2 regions of the Paraburkholderia sp. IMGN_8 genome follow, and region 2 is predicted to be linked to the other one. Evidence: predicted binding sites of a transcription regulator. Region 2 holds the regulator's gene; the other holds the start of a gene.
The links. Region 2 encodes FNR, which switches genes on or off when oxygen is low (the NO sensors DNR and NnrR bind a similar motif). Its sites were predicted from a motif close to TTGATNNNNATCAA; they were not measured.
Positions count from the first base shown of each region.

Region 1: a site for FNR is predicted at 855-868, ahead of WN982_RS31255 (type IV pili methyl-accepting chemotaxis transducer N-terminal domain-containing protein). Genes of this name have one in related genera too.

Region 1 covers NZ_CP150901.1:2,267,333-2,270,575, reverse strand. Annotated here, with positions in the region: gene WN982_RS31260 (hypothetical protein) at 1-800, shown strand, start outside; gene WN982_RS31255 (type IV pili methyl-accepting chemotaxis transducer N-terminal domain-containing protein) at 913-2,829, shown strand; gene WN982_RS31250 (response regulator) at 2,856-3,243, shown strand, end outside.
Region 2 covers NZ_CP150901.1:801,794-805,036, forward strand. Annotated here, with positions in the region: gene WN982_RS24890 (nitroreductase family protein) at 1-838, opposite strand, end outside; gene fnr (fumarate/nitrate reduction transcriptional regulator Fnr) at 896-1,678, opposite strand; gene WN982_RS24900 (response regulator transcription factor) at 1,688-2,110, opposite strand; gene WN982_RS24905 (response regulator transcription factor) at 2,303-2,950, opposite strand; gene WN982_RS24910 (CHASE domain-containing protein) at 2,947-3,243, opposite strand, start outside.

The DNA of each region.
Region 1 (3,243 bases), 1.5 Mb from region 2:
ATAAACCACGCCGGTCAAAAACGCCGCTCGCGTTGGTCGCCTTGCTGGTGATCGCCGCCGGTGGTTGGGGCGCGTGGCATTTGCAGCAGCATACGCAGACTGAAGCGGTAGCGTCGGCTACGCCGGCCGCACCGAATAGTGCGGAGAAAGCCGCGTCGGCGTCCGGTGCGAGCGGAGCCGGGCAAGTCAGCGCGAAAGCGGCGGCTCCGGCTGCTGCGTCATCGCAGGCGGCTACTATCGTCGCTGAGGACAGTGACAACCAGGCCAAGCCCGCCGCCGCCTCCGCAAGCGGGGACGGCAGCCGCCTGTCGCGCGCGCTTGCCGACGGTGCCGAGCCGAGCAGCTCGCCCACGCCTGTTGCGTCAGCAACGGCCGCGTCGGCTGTGGCTGTGCCCGCGGTGAAACACGGCAAACCTGCAACGGCTGTCGCCAGCAATACGAAGCATGAAACCGCGGCGGCTCACGGCAAGCACGCGAGCGCGCCGACGGAGGTCGCTCAAACGAAGAAACCGCGCCCGGCTGCCGGCAACGGTAAGGCTTCGAAAGATGATTCGGATGCCGATCTATTGGCGGCGCTGGTGGCGCGAACCAAACCGGCCGATGCGAAAGCGGCTGGCGGCGACACCACCAAGGTGAGTGCTTCCGCGGCCCCCGGCAACGCAAAGTTGGCCGAGCGGGTGAAGGAGTGTGGCCAACGCGGTTTCTTCGAAGACCAGTTGTGCCGCTGGCGCGTGTGCGACGGTCATTGGGGTAAAGACCCGGCATGCCCGGGTGCGTCATCACAGGTACGCCAGCCTTAATATCCTGCAAAGCGCGTCTTAGTGACGCACTACCGCATCCGACGCGTCGCTGAGTTGATTCAAGTCAATCCGGCCGCGCGCTCTGTTTGGAGGCGGCGCATAGAATCATTGAATGCGCTCCGTCTCCTCCTGGCCTCTTGCCTCCAAACTTGCTGCTCTCGTCGCTACGTTGCTTGCGTTGGCGCTGGGGTCCATCGGTCTGACACTCTGGATCACCTGGCAACTCGACGGCGGGGCGGCCGCGATCAACGAAGCCGGGCGCATGCGGATGCAGACCTATCGCGTCGCGCTGATGCTGCGCGATTCGCCGTCTGACGTCAACGCACTTGCGCATCAGTTCGACGAAAGTCTGGAGTTACTGGAAAAGGGCGATCCGGTACGCCCGCTGTTTGTTCCGTGGAATGCCGAGGCGCGCGAACGCTTCGCCCGTGTACGAGCGCAATGGCAGACCTTGCGTCCGGTCTGGACCCGTGCAAGACCACCCGCGGCTACGGACGTCGCTCGCGAAGCAGGTCATTTTGTTTTGCTCATCGATTCGTTCGATAGCGCCATCGAAGCGCAACTGGCGCGCTGGACCGCGATCCTCAATGCGTTGCAACTCGCGCTGCTGGTGCTGGCCGTCGGCAGTGCGCTGGCGTTGCTGTATGTCGGCCATTTAAGCGTGCTGGCGCCGGTGTTCCGGCTTACCGGCGGTCTTGCGCGTATCGAACGCGGTGACTTCGATACGCGTATCGAGGTGGAATCGCAGGATGAATTCGGCCAGCTTTCGGCGGGCTTCAACAGGATGGCGCAGAACCTGCAGCAGCTATATGCCGGTCTGGAACAGAAGGTCCGCGAAAAAACTGCCAGCCTCGAAACGGAGCGCGCGCGTCTTGCAGCGCTCTATGAGGTCAGCGCATTTCTCTCTGAAGCCAATACGCTCGATGCACTCGCGCGGGGTTTTGCGCAGCGCGTTCGCCGCATAGCCGGTGCGGATTCGGTGGCGATTCGATGGTCCGGCGAGGCTAATGAACGCTACCTGCTGCTGGCTGGCGACAGTCTGCCACGCTTCATGATCGAGGACGAACAATGCCTCGCGTCGCGCAGTTGCCTGTGCGGCCATCCTCAGAGCATGCCTGGCGCACGAGTGATTCCGGTGCTGGCCGCGGGTCCCGGTGCGGCGACGCTCGGTCATTGCGCGCGCGCCGGTTACACGACGCTCGTGTCTGTTCCTGTGATTCTGCATCAGCGCACGCTTGGCGAGATCGATCTGTTCTTTCATGAAGCCATCGAGTTGTCGGCGCAGGACCGCGACCTGCTCGACGCACTCGCGAGCCATTTGGCGGGCGCGATGGAAAACCTGCGCGTGACAGCACTCGAAAGGGAAACGGCGGTGTCCGAGGAGCGCGCGTTGCTCGCGAGCGAATTGCACGATTCGATCGCGCAGTCGCTGGCGTTTCTGAAAATCCAGGTGCAACTACTGCGCGACGCGTTGCCTGCCGCCGCTGATTCATCGGTAGCGCGTATCGTCGACGAACTGGACGCGGGCGTGCGCGAAAGCACGGGCGATGTTCGCGAATTGCTGGTGCATTTCCGCACGCGCGGCAATACCGAGGATATCGAACTTGCGTTGCGCACCACGCTGCGCAAATTCGAGCATCAAACCGGGCTTGCAACCAATTTGTCGATTGAGGGTCATGGTTTGCCGCTTGATGCCGATGTGCAGGTGCAAGTGCTGCATGTGTTGCAGGAGGCGTTATCGAACGTTCGCAAACATGCGCAGGCACGCGAGGTCTGGCTGGAGGTTCAGCAAAGCCCGCTGTGGAGTTTCGAGGTTCGCGACGACGGCGAAGGGTTCGACGCGCAGCAGCATAGACCGGGCGAGACGCACGTCGGCATGCGCATCATGCGTGAACGCGCGGCGCGCATCGGCGGCGAGGTGGTAGTCGACTCCGTGCCCGGCGCGGGTACGTGCGTCACGCTGACGTTGGCGTCGTCTCAGTGCGCAACGCCGGACGCTATTCATCAACATGGGGCCGAGGCTGCTTAGGCGTCGGTTCATTGAGGTCGTTGAATATGATTCCAATTCGTTTGCTGGTGGTCGATGACCACGCATTGCTTCGGCGCGGGCTGATTGCTTTGCTTGGGGAGGATGCACGATTCCGGGTGGTCGGCGAAGCGGCCGACGCTGGCGAAGCGCAACGGCGTGCTGGTGAGTTGCAGCCCGATTTGATCCTGCTGGACAACCATTTGCCGGGCGTAAGCGGAATCGACGCGCTCAAGGATTTGCGCGAGGCGGCGCCGCGAGCACGGATGCTGATGCTGACCGTTAGCGAGGATGAGCGGGATTTGGGTGCCGCATTACGGTGCGGCGCGCAGGGGTATCTGTTGAAGACTGTCGATGCGGACACGCTTGTTGAGTCGATCATGCGGACAATGCGGGATGAGGCTGTTGTGAGTCCCG
Region 2 (3,243 bases):
GTTCAAGCGCTTGACCTGCCGCTAGCCAGGCGGCCGCATCGTCCGCTCCGGTGGTGATGCACAGCAGTAACGGCGAGCCGGCGACCAGCGTGTGATGAGCGGCCGCCATGCCGCCGCCCAGGTCGAACGTGCGAATCACCGAGCCTACCAGCGGCACAGCGAGATCGAGCAGGGCGCGCATGCCCGGCGACAACGCAGGCATGCCATCCTGACGGCGCCTCGGGTGGATCCAGCTCGCAAGTTCGCGCCGGAAGCGCGGATCCTTGAATTGCGCATGATCGGCTTCAGCAATCAGCGTGGCCAGACGCTCGCGGATGGCCGCGTTCTCCGCACAGACGATATCCGCGCCCTCGGCGGCGCCGGCTTCCTCGAGACGCTGCCGGAGGTCGGCCGGAATGGTCTCGTCGGCGAAGGTTTCGCGGGTCGTGACGCGCCGCGGTATCGCGTCGAACAGCGGTGCAAGGCTGGTATCGCAATGGCCGTCGCGCAGGACCCGCAAATGAGCTAATACGTCCACGTCGGCCAGCGATGGAAATAGCGTGATCGCGTAGGCAAGACCGAAGCGGCTCAGCGCAACGCGGAGATTGAGCAGCGCCGCGCCACAGCTGATGATCAGCTCGCGATCAAAGGGATCGACCACCGGCAGCGCGCGCAGACGGTCTGCGCACAGCGTGACGCAGTCGCCGTCGACGATGAAATGCCAAGGTTGCGTGTTATGGCTGGATGGCGCCAGCACAGCGTATCGCAGTGCAAACCGCAGTTTTTCCTCGATGCTGGCGTTTGGGTCGAGTTGATGCTCGTCGACGGACCAGGCCGTGTTCTGGGAAAGTGCATTCATTCCGGGCCTCCTGCGTGTTTTCCGGATCGGTGCCGAGCCGTGCATGCGCTGCCCGGACTAGACCCGCGCGAGGCCTTCGAGGTCGAGAATCCTGATCTGCTTGCCATGTGTATCGACCAGGCCGTCTTTCTGAAATTTCGAAAACATGCGGCTGACGGTTTCGAGTTTCATCCCGAGGTAGCTGCCGATCTCCTCGCGCGTCATGCGCAAAATGAATTCCGCCGGCGAATAGCCGCGTGTCTTGAGCCTTCCCGACAGGTTCAGCAGGAAGGCGGCGACCCGCTGGTCGGCGGACATCGTGCCGAGCAGCATCATGAGGGTGGCCTCGCGAACGATCTCGCCGCCCATCAGGCGATGGACGTGCTGCTGCACGACCTTCACTTCGCGACACATGACTTCCAGCAGATGGAACGGGATGATGCAGACTCTGCTGTCCTCGAGGGCGATCGCGTCGCAACTGTGCCGGCCCGAGCAGACGCCGTCGAGACCGATCGAGTCGCCGGCCAGATGAAAGCCGGTGACCTGTTCGCGGCCGTCGCGATGCATGACGACGGTCTTGAACGAGCCGGCGCGAACCGCATAGATGCTCTGGAACGAATCGTTGGCGCGGTATAGCGATTCACCCTGTTTGATCGTGCGGGAAACGCAGATCAGCGACTCCAGGCGCTCCAGTTCGGCCGGCGTCAGGCCTTGCGGCATGCAGATCGAGCGCATCGTGCAGCTTGAACAGCGCGCGGTCCGGCGGGCCGGGACTGACGTTGCGAGCGCGGCATTGCCTGAAGCCGGCCGCGGGACACGCTGGCGCGGCATGATTTCGGAATGTTCGGCGACGTCAGACATGGTGTGCTCCTATGTAATGGAGTAATTGAGGCCACGCGCGCGACGCTCGTGGGCGATCCGCGTAATCGTGCTGCATGCAAGATCGAACTCGCTTGTCTTGTCGAAGAAGTACTGCGCACCGGCCGCAAGGCACGCCTGCCTGAACCACGCACTCGAGTGATTCGTCAGCACGATCGTGATCACCGGCGACCCGCTCCGCGCAAGGCTATGCAGAAGTTCCATACCGGTGCCGCCGGTCAGACGCAAATCCATGACCACGACATCGGCTCTGGCGGCGTCGATGCCGGCGAGCGCGGCGCCGGGTTCCTCGGCTTCGCCGACAATCTCGACAGAATCGATTGCGCCAAAGCGTGCCGCTATCCGTTGTCTGATCGGAATTGCGTCTTCGACGAGAAAGACACGCAGTGCTTGCTGGGACGGGCTTGAGTTCATGACTCGAAGTATCGGCGGCGCTGTCTCAAATTAAAATCGGCGGCGAGCGAACTTCGGGTAGGCGAGCGCGAAGACGTGTAGGGGATTTCCTACACGCGACGAATGGACGGAAACAGGATGGAGAGCGCCGCGCGACCGGCGATCGGGTGTGAGGATCGAATCTCGCCCGGCGGCCGGAACGCCGCCCCGGACCTAGATTTCGTCGTCTTCTCCGAGCAGCTTGTGGCGCAGCGCGTAACGCACCAGCGCGGCTTCGTGCGGCATCTGCATTTTTTCGAGAATGCGTGTTTTATAGGTACTCACCGTTTTGCTGCTGACGCACAATTGCGCGGCGATTTCGGTGATGGTTTGCCCCGCGGCGATGCGGCGGAATACATCGAACTCACGGTCCGACAGGCGTTGATGGGGCAACGTGTCGGCCGGCTCGTTCAGGCTCTGCGCAAAACGCTCGGCCATCGCGAGACTCACATAGACGCCCCCGGATGCGACTTTGGTGAGCGCCGCGACCAGTTCCGCACTGGCGCTTTCCTTGGTCAGATACCCTGAGGCGCCCGCTTTGAAAGCGCGTACCGCATACTGCTGCTCCGCATGCATGGTGAGCACGAGAATCCGCAGCGCCGGTTTCTCGTCCTTGATCTGTTTGATCAGTTCAACGCCGTTTCGTCCCGGCATCGACAGATCCAGCACGAGCACGTCGGCCGCGTTCGAGCGGATCAGCGCAATCGTGCTGACGCCGTCATTGGCCTCGCCGACCACCTCGAAACCGCTTGCACCTTGCAGGATATGCCGCAGGCCATCACGCACCAATGCGTGATCGTCGGCTATCAGCACTCGCATCATGTTTGCATCTCCTGCTGTTGCACCGCCGAGACTGGAAAGGTAACGGTCAGCGCAAAGCCCTCGCCACTGGAAGTGTGGATTTCGACCGTGCCGCCCAGCATGTGCGCCCGCTCGCGGATACCGAGCAAACCAAACGATTTCTCGGCGGAGGGGGCGGTGTGGCTCGCGCCCTGGCCGTTGTCCGCAATTTTCACGACGCACACGCCGCCCTCGACATGCACCGTCAACGTGACGAGCGTCGCTTCCGCATGCCGTGCGACATTGGTCAGCGCTTCCTGCACGATGCGAAATAG